3 regions of the Enterovibrio paralichthyis genome follow, and region 1 is predicted to be linked to each of the others. Evidence: predicted binding sites of a transcription regulator. Region 1 holds the regulator's gene; each other region holds the start of a gene.
What was found. The regulator PurR, encoded in region 1, represses purine synthesis genes. The targets are predictions, from matches to a motif close to TNANGNAAACGTTTNCNTNA.

Region 1 (3,282 bases):
GATGATTGTCACATTAATGAGACTTATGAAGTTTTGCCATCGTTTCTTCGCGTTCACCTAATCAGTCTCTATTTTTATTAAGTATCGTGGTCAAATCCCCGCTGTTAAAGCTTTCGCCTATGGCAAACTTTTCCATTTCATCTTCAAAAGGGACGCAGATTGAGGGCAATAAATGTTTTCAAAACGGCATACGGTTAGTGATTGGTGTTAAGGGGGATAAATGTGGGGGTAATCAAAAAAACAGCCAATGGCGGGAAAAGCACATTGGCTGTTTTTGGGGAGTTGTTGGTGAGGCTTTTACTGTTGGAGTGTTTCTAACAGTTCATTGCGGCGCTGTGGAGTGATGACAGACCAGTGTTTCCCCTCAATTGCACCTTCGAGTGCCCACAAAAGCTCGATACTCAGGTTATCGCTGTGTGACTCTTGTAGCGCTTTATAAGCACGCACTGCGCCCGCACGCTGCAGTTCTTCGACAGAGTCGATTCCTGCTTTTTTTAGCATGCGTTCTGTTGCTAGGCGAAGGTTGGGAAGATCTTTGATACGTGTAGGCGCAGCCGTCTTCTTTTCCTGTTGATCTTCCCTGGAAATTGACAGCGCCTTCTTGGCGTGACTCATCATGAGTTCAGACTGTTCCCACCAATTCTCGGGCACAGCGTAGTATTTAGTGACAACTGGAAAACCACGTTTTTTGTAAACGTATGGGGTCATTGCCAGTTTCTTGAATTCTGACAGATTACCGCTGCCTGCCCGAAGGTGGAGCTGATCATTCACGACAAGCGCGAACATTGTCTCGTCGCAAAAAACACCAAATCCGCCAAACATAGAACGGGATTTGATTTTGCCCAGACATTCGAAGAACTTCAGTGTGTTTTTTAGAGTAGGTTTATCCATGTGACTTATTCTCAATCAATACGTTCCTGGATGAATGGTCAAGGAGTAACGTAGCAAAGCGAATTCAGAGAATTGTCAACGAACCGGGTGAACCGGGCTTTGAAATGCTAACGTCATCGGTAACCCCGCTACCATCACCGTTGAAGTTATCGTCGGTGTGAGGCCGGAAGCTTTGCGTCCCACGCTTTCGCCGTGGTTTGCCTTTTCTTAACATGATTTAGCTTAACCGAATCATGTCATTTTGTCGTTATTGCTGGTCTAGCAAAGTGTGATCTTGGTTCAGATAGAGCGTTATTGATACGTCTAAAAATAAAGGGTTCCTCTTGTTATAGAAGAATTTTTGTCCGTTTCACCCAATTCGTTAATCTGAATAAGGGTAGCACTAGAAAACTGGGCATTTTAGCGATTTTGAGCTTTGTCGCAACAATAAGATTCCAATTTTCATAAAACTTGCAAAAAACAAAAAAGCCCGAGTGTAATCTCGGGCTTTTTGATGTAATTTTGCACGAAGTGCGCCGATTAGTTGTTCAAGTTTTTCACTGAACGGCGCACCACCAGTTCTGGCTGCATTTCGAAAATTTGTTGCTTGTTTTCTTTGTTCGCCAAACGCTCCATCAGCAACTTGATGGCGGTTTTACCCAGTCGGTTTTTCGGCTGGTGGATGGTCGTCAAAGGCGGCGAGAAGAAGCCTGCCAGATCAATGTTGTCGTAGCCAATCACAGAAATGTCGTTCGGCACATCCAAACCGGCTTGTCTGAACGTACTGATTGCCGCCAACGCCATGATGTCGTTAAAGCAGAACACAGCCGTAGGGCGGTCTTTCTGCGCGATCAGCTTATTTGTCGCCTCAACTGCTGAGTCACATTCAAAGTCTGCTTCAACAATCCACTCAGGGTGATAGGTCAAACCGGCTTCTTCCAACGCACGGCGGAAACCTTGCAGGCGCTCCTGGCAGGTCAGTTTGTCCATTTGGCCGGAGATACAACCGATTTTGGTGTGGCCGTTTTCGATGAAATGTTTCGTCGCAATGTAGCCACCCAGCTCAGCGTTATCCTGAATACAGTCGGTATTCACGTGCTGGGTACCCCAGTCCATCACGACCATTGGCAGATCCGCTTTTTTCTCCAGCAGTGCCAGCAGTTCTTCATTCAGGTCTGAACACATAACCAACAGGCCATCAACGCGCTTCTCAGCCAGCATGCGCAGGTAATCGCGCTGTTTTGCCAGGTTGCCTTCGGTGTTACAAAGGATCAGGGTGTAGCCTTCGTTGTAGCAATATTCTTCAACGCCATGTACCACTTCCGCAAAGAATGGGTTTGTGGATTTGGTTACCAGCATGCCAATGGTGCGGGTAGAGTTACATTTCAGACTGCGCGCGACGGCGCTTGGTGCGTAATTCAGTTCATCAACTGCCGCCCATACTTTTGTAGTGGTGTTCTCGGCCACAAAACGTGTCTTATTGATCACGTGCGAAACGGTGGTGGTCGAGACACCTGCGAGACGAGCGACGTCTTTAATTGTTGCCATTCGGTAATCTTCTTATCGTTTTCATTGGCAGCGTATGAATTGTCAGGTGCTGCACATGTTTACGCCGCTTTCAATCAGCGGCGTACAATTCCGGCTATGTCACCGGCTTCAGGTTCATTTAGCTTGGGAGATGCGCTTCATTCCCCGATATCAATGCAAACCATGATGCTGTATGCACAGGGCCGGATAACGGCAATTGGGGGCAGGGCAATCTCGCGAGGCAGTTACTTGAGTCTGGTGTAATTCTCAGGAAATATCTCAATGCCAATCGCTTGCGTTCACAGTTTAATGGCTACCGCCACTTGTCGCAATTATTCTATTTCAGCAAGGTAAATAAGCTTGATGGTGGTCAAGCAATTTCGGGCTAGCTAAATGAATTCTTTAAAATAAAAAAGCCGGGTAATAACCCGGCTGATTGTTTGGGTAAATAATTTATTCGCCTTTGAGGAAGGCTAAGTCCAGTTTGATAAAGCTGACCAGCAGATTACCTGCCGCTTTATAGAAGCCAAATTGGTCAAACTGGTTAAGGGTGCTTTGGAATTGTTCAATCCAAGGCATCACCATGGTTTCCAGAAAACGCTGTTGCTCTTGCATCACCGCTTCTTGTTTTTCTTCGTCTTCTTCTTTATTTGCCAGAATGACGAGATTACCCATGAAATCCAAAACCACGGCCAGATGGTCGAAAGGTTCGTTGAAATCTTTACGCTGGGCAATGCCGTAACTTTCCATCCATTTACCCATTTCCTGCGCTGGCTTGTCATTCAAAAGACCAGATTCGCCAATATAGATAGAGGCGTAGGGCAGGGCACCGGTTTTCGGCGTGCTCAGGAACAGGCCGCAGAAATCGGCCGCCAGCTCCAGTTG
Region 2 (3,282 bases), on a different contig from region 1:
TGTTGAGTCCAGTGACCAGAGTTGTGCACCCGAGGTGCGATCTCGTTCACTTTGAGGTTGCCGCCCACATCGAAAAACTCAATCGCCAGTACGCCGACATAATCGAGGGTATCTGCCACTGCTTTGAACATGGCTTCAGCCTGGGCCTGTACTGCGTCATTTTCCCCTGCGGCAACTGAAACGCTCAAGATGCCATTGGTGTGGATGTTCTCTGTCAGTGGATAAATCTCCACATCACCTTTGGCATTGCGGGCACCAATCAAAGACACCTCGCGGTTAAACGGTACAAACTCCTCAGCAATCACACACTGGCGCGCACCCTGCGGTGACGTCTTCAGGAAATTGTCGATATCCAGCCAGACGGCATCGATGTCGGAGTCTGGTTTCAAACGCCACTGGCCTTTTCCATCGTAACCATCAAGCGCACTTTTCAGTATCAGTGGCAGGCCGATATTGGCAATCGCAACATCAAAGTCATCACGACAGGTGATGACCTGATATCGCGCATTGGCGACGCCGGCTTTATCCAGCAGGGCTTTTTCCAGGCGGCGGTCACCACCGGTCAAAATGGCGGTTTCACCCGGGTAAAACTTGCCACTGGCCTGACAGATTTCCAATACATCCGGCGCGATATGTTCAAACTCTGCCGTGATAACGTCTGCATTCTTGATGCCGTTTTCCAGACCGTGTCCCAATACATCGAGGGTGACGGGATGGACGACATTGCCACTTCGAACGTCATACGCACTGATCTTGAGGTTTAGTGGAGCGCCTGCCAGCGCCATCATGCGTGCCAGCTGACCGGCACCGAGAACCAGCACATTCATGGTTAGTCTACCGAAGGGTCAGGGTGAGCCAGTACAGTGTCAGTCTGGTTTTGGCGGAAAGTATCGATTTTCGCCATTAGGGCATCATCGCTGGTTGCAAGGATTTGCGCGGCCAACAGCCCGGCATTGGCTGCACCTGCATCACCTATCGCCAGGGTGCCGACGGCCACACCTTTTGGCATTTGCACGATAGAAAGCAATGAGTCCATGCCTTTCAACGCTTTTGATTGTACCGGTACACCCAATACCGGCAGGTTGGTGAAAGCCGCTGTCATGCCTGGAAGATGTGCAGCACCGCCCGCACCGGCAATGATCACTTTCAGGCCACGTGATGCCGCGTCGCTGGCATATTCCGCAAGCAGAGCCGGTGTACGGTGCGCAGAAACTACTTTGGTTTCATACGCGATTCCGAAGTGCTCCAGCATATCTGCTGCGTTTTTCATGGTAGGCCAGTCAGACTTGGAACCCATGATGATGCCAACTTTCATAATTACTCCTGTAAATGCGCGTGACCATTGAAGCTGTGTTACCGGTTGGGGTTACACGGCTTCAATCGTTAAGTTGGGCGCATTATATCGGCAAAAAATGGATAGGAAAACGTTTGCGTCGGTATAAAAGAGCCAGGGTTGGCGCCTATTAAGATATGTCGCTGGCGAAAACTCTGTATCGATTTGTGACAAAAGTGTTGAGAACGTCGGGTATAGTTGGTCATAGTAGGCCGAAATGAGAAATATCGAGCAGGAGAACAGCGTTGGCGAATGTGGAGCAATGCGTTGCAGCACTATCACGGGGTGAAGTGATAGCCTATCCCACTGAAGGGGTTTTTGGTGTTGGATGCGACCCGGACAGCGCGGGAGCCGTCCAGGCTCTGTTGGACGTCAAAGCCCGTGACAAAGCAAAAGGGCTTATCCTGATTGCGGCTGAATTGTCCCAGCTCGACGGGTACATAGACTTTGACAGCCTGAGCGATGAAGTTAAAGCCGACGTTTTGGCTACCTGGCCGGGACCGGTGACATGGGTGATGCCTGCCGGGAAGAAAATCACGGATTGGGTAACCGGTCAGTTTGATACTGTCGCTGTGCGCGTCTCTGATCATCCGGATGTACGTGCGCTTTGCCTGGCGTATGGCAAGCCCATCACTTCAACCAGTGCCAATCTTAGTGGTGAGGAGCCTTGCCGGAGCGTAGAGGAAGTGATGGTACAACTTGGCAACCGTGTCCCTTGTGTTTTGGAAGGGAAAACCGGTGGACGAGACAAACCTACCGAGATCCGCGATGCACGTTCTGGTAAGGTGCTGCGACAGGGTTAAACGAAAAAGGATTTTACGTGGACAATCAAGACCTTTCCCAACAGGTTGATAAAGAGGCGGTAAAACGTTTCTTGTTGACGCTTCAGGACACCATTTGTTCGGCGCTGGAAAACGAAGATGGCAGTGCTTCTTTTATTGAAGATGCCTGGCAGCGAGAGGCTGGCGGTGGTGGTCGTAGCCGTGTCCTGCGTGATGGTGCTGTCTTTGAGCAGGCTGGGGTGAATTTCTCCCACGTTTACGGGGACAAGATGCCGGGGTCTGCGACCGCCCTCAGGCCTGAATTGGCTGGACGGAGCTTTGAAGCGATGGGAGTTTCCCTGGTGGTTCACCCGAACAATCCTCATGTGCCAACATCGCATGCAAATGTCCGCTTCTTTATTGCTGAAAAAGAGGGCGAAGCACCGGTCTGGTGGTTTGGTGGCGGCTTCGACCTAACGCCTTTCTACCCGGTAGAAGAAGATTGTCGTCACTGGCACCAGACAGCCAAAGCCATTTGTGCCCCGTTTGGTGATGAGGTATATCCTGAGCACAAAGCCTGGTGTGACCGATACTTCTTTCTGCCGCATCGTAACGAAACCCGGGGCGTAGGTGGTCTTTTCTTTGACGACTTGAATGCCTGGGGTTTTGACCGCTGTTTTGATTACATCAAAGCCGTGGGGACAGGGTATCTTGAAGCGTATCTTCCTGTTGTCAAAAAGCGTAAAACAACCGAATACGGAGAGCGGGAACGGGCGTTCCAACTTTATCGCCGTGGCCGCTATGTCGAATTCAATCTGGTTTATGACCGCGGCACTTTGTTTGGGCTACAAAGTGGTGGGCGCACTGAATCAATCTTGATGTCGATGCCTCCTCTGGTTCGGTGGGAATATGGCTTTGAGCCAGAACCGGGCTCGGCAGAAGAAAGGCTATACAAAGAATATCTGATGCCAAGGGAGTGGTAAGGTGGATAAATACGTTGTAGTGGGTAACCCCATCAAGCACAGCAAGTCTCCTTTTATACATACCCTGTTTGCTCGCCAGACAGCGCAAGCCATGCAGTATGAAACCCTGGAAGCACCGATAGATGCCTTCGAGGTGACAATGGATGCATTTTTCGCACAAGGTGGAAGAGGGTGCAACGTTACCGTGCCGTTTAAGGAAAATGCA
Region 3 (3,282 bases), on a different contig from region 1:
GCAAAGGTCGAGCTTGTCAGGGCTTTGATGTTGCGCAAGATGCGTATAAGTAGTCTTGCTCGGTTTTGCGCGCTGCCCCCCCATTGATCGTTGCGCAGGTTCGTTGCAGGAGAAAGAAAGGCACTCAGTAAATAACCATGTGCTGCATGTATCTGTACGCCGGAAAACCCCGAGGCCTCACAAAAGCAAGCAGCTGAGACGAATCGGTCAATAACATCCTCAATGTCGTTCTCATTCATGGCTTGTGAGGGGTTGTAGTCAAGAAAATACCAGGGCGGCGCATACTCACTTGGCGCAAAGGGATGATGATGGATATCGTTGGGGGTTTGCGGGCCACCATGGTTGAGTTGGGCAAATAGAGCACAGCCATGCTGTTGTACGGTGTGAGTCAGACGCTGGAAACGACCGGTCTGAGAATGGCTCTCAATCACCAGTGATCGCCACTGTTCACGGTGGTTTCTGTCAACATGGATATTGCCGGTTATTATTGCAGCAGTACCACTCGTCGACCATTGACGGTAAAGGCGCAGCAGCGGCGCAGTTGGGCGACCATCAGTGTCGGATAAACCTTCGGCAGTGGCTGTTTTAATCAGTCGGTTTTTCAGTATTAAACCGCATGGCAATGACAAGGGGCGTTCAAGCAGCTCCGTCATAGGATCCTTCCTTAATCTTTGACGATGCGCTTATCTGTGGCTGAGCTCCTACTGCCTGACTCATACAGAAAGCTGGACAACTAGGGACTATGTTATCGCCAATTAGAATAGGGCTTGTGTATTAGTTATTGGATGCACTGCAGGGGGAGGGTATAGCGCTGTTATTTAAGAAGAAGTGTGGAGTCAAACTTCGATGAGATTGGAGTAAACGAAAATAAGAGGGCAAGGATTGGAAGCAAGATCAACAAAGGAGCCTTAAGGCTCCTTTGTTTAAAACGCATTCTATCCGTTCGCTTATTTGATGTTAGCGAAATCGCGCAGTGCCGCCACTTTGTCGGTTTTTTCCCAAGGGAATTCTTCGCGACCGAAGTGACCGTATGCTGCGGTCTTCTGGTAGATAGGTTGCAGCAGGTTCAGCATTTCTTGCAGACCGTATGGGCGCAGGTCAAAGTGCTGGCGAACCGCTTCGATAATGATGTCGTGAGACACTTTCTCGGTACCGAAGGTTTCTACCATGATAGACGTTGGATCTGCGACGCCGATAGCGTAAGACAGTTGGATCTCACAGCGGTCTGCCAAGCCCGCAGCAACAATGTTCTTTGCCACGTAACGAGCTGCGTATGCCGCAGAGCGGTCAACTTTCGATGGATCTTTACCAGAGAATGCACCACCACCGTGACGCGCTGCGCCGCCGTAGGTATCTACGATAATCTTACGGCCAGTCAGACCACAGTCACCCATTGGGCCGCCGATCACAAAACGGCCGGTTGGGTTGATGAAGTAGTTGGTATCCTTGTTCAGCCACTCTGAAGGCAGAACAGGCTTGATGATTTCTTCCATTACCGCTTCACGCAGATCAGACGTAGAGATGGTGTCGCAATGCTGGGTAGACAGTACTACCGCATCAATGCCCACAATCTTGCCTTGATCGTACTGGAAGGTCACCTGAGATTTTGCATCCGGACGTAGCCAAGGAAGGGTGCCGTTCTTACGAACTTCAGCCTGACGCTGCATCAGACGGTGTGCGTAAGTGATTGGTGCAGGCATCAGCACTTCGGTTTCGTTACATGCGTAACCGAACATGATGCCCTGGTCGCCAGCGCCCTGCTCTTTAGGATCAGCTTTATCAACGCCTTGGTTGATGTCTGGCGATTGCTTACCGATGGTGTTCAGAACCGCACAAGAGTCAGCGTCGAAACCCATGTCTGAGTGCACATAGCCGATTTCACGAACGGTTTGGCGTGTCAGCTCTTCAATATCAACCCACGCGGAGGTAGTGATTTCACCACCTACCATTACCATGCCGGTTTTTACGTAAGTTTCACACGCTACGCGTGCTTTTGGATCTTGCTTCAGAATGGCGTCAAGAACTGCGTCTGAAATTTGATCTGCAATTTTATCTGGATGACCTTCTGATACTGATTCAGAAGTAAACAGGTGCTTTGCCATGTCTTATCCCTAGCATTGTGTAATTGGGTTGATACGTATGTACGTTTAAATGTGTAGATGCTTTTCCATCTGGACGTCTATTCTACGTGGGGAATTGCATAAATCAACCGTACAGTTTGTCCGACTTTCTCCGGAAACGTTTGCGTCTGGCTTTCAAGCTTTACAAACAGATGCAGCACGTTAGGGGGAAAAATGGACAGATCCCCTTAAAATCAGCCAAGTAAAACGTTTGCAGAGCCGCCGGAGTCTTGCGACAATACCCGCCCGCCTCATTCAGCAATCTGGCTGTCTCATTAATAGTATTGTGCCGGATTGCCTATAACTCAAAACGTCTATCGATCTCAGGAGCAGACATGTCTTCTCGCAAGGTTTTAGCCAACGCGATCCGTGCACTCAGCATGGACGGTGTACAACAAGCTAACTCTGGTCACCCAGGTGCCCCAATGGGCATGGCGGACATCGCCGAAGTGCTGTGGCGCGACCATATGAACCACAACCCGCAGAACCCTGCGTGGGCAGACCGCGACCGCTTCGTGCTGTCTAACGGTCACGGCTCTATGCTGATTTACTCCCTGCTGCACCTGACCGGTTACGATCTGTCTATCGACGATCTGAAAAACTTCCGTCAGCTGCATTCTAAAACCCCGGGTCACCCTGAGTACGGCTATGCACCAGGCGTAGAGACCACGACCGGTCCTCTGGGTCAGGGCATCACCAACGCAGTGGGTATGGCGATTGCGGAAAAAGCACTGGCTGCACAGTTCAACCGCGACGGCCACGATATCGTTGACCACAACACTTACGTGTTCCTGGGCGATGGCTGTCTGATGGAAGGTATCTCCCACGAAGCATGTTCATTGGCAGGTACCCTGGGTCTGGGCAAACTGATCGCATTCTGGGATGACAACGGCATCTCTATCGACGGTCACGTTGAAGGCTGGTTCACCGACGACACGCCGAAGCGTTTCGAATCTTACGGCTGGCATGTTATCCCGGCAGTAGACGGTCACGACGCGGAAGCAATCAACGCAGCGATTGAAGCGGCGAAAGCAGAAACAGGCCGTCCTACCCTGATTTGTACCAAAACCATCATCGGTTTCGGCTCACCAAACAAAGCGGGCTCACACGACTGTCACGGCGCACCACTGGGCGCAGACGAAATCAAAGCAGCGCGTGAATT

Region 2: the regulator PurR is predicted to act here: its motif matches at 1,417-1,436, upstream of purE (5-(carboxyamino)imidazole ribonucleotide mutase).
Region 3: the regulator PurR is predicted to act here: its motif matches at 2,231-2,250, upstream of metK (methionine adenosyltransferase).

What each region holds. Positions count from the first base shown of each region.
Region 1 covers NZ_JAHUTS010000017.1:16,432-19,713, reverse strand. The annotation lists gene KU854_RS17505 (TfoX/Sxy family DNA transformation protein) at 298-891, opposite strand; cyclic di-GMP riboswitch class I at 1,007-1,103, opposite strand; gene purR (HTH-type transcriptional repressor PurR) at 1,411-2,418, opposite strand; gene torD (molecular chaperone TorD) at 2,851-3,282, opposite strand, start outside.
Region 2 covers NZ_JAHUTS010000040.1:16,459-19,740, forward strand. The annotation lists gene KU854_RS23685 (5-(carboxyamino)imidazole ribonucleotide synthase) at 1-827, opposite strand, end outside; gene purE (5-(carboxyamino)imidazole ribonucleotide mutase) at 830-1,315, opposite strand; gene tsaC (L-threonylcarbamoyladenylate synthase type 1 TsaC) at 1,579-2,136, shown strand; gene hemF (oxygen-dependent coproporphyrinogen oxidase) at 2,154-3,077, shown strand; gene aroE (shikimate dehydrogenase) at 3,079-3,282, shown strand, end outside.
Region 3 covers NZ_JAHUTS010000005.1:79,143-82,424, reverse strand. The annotation lists gene KU854_RS07975 (oxidoreductase) at 1-653, opposite strand, end outside; gene metK (methionine adenosyltransferase) at 948-2,102, opposite strand; gene tkt (transketolase) at 2,456-3,282, shown strand, end outside.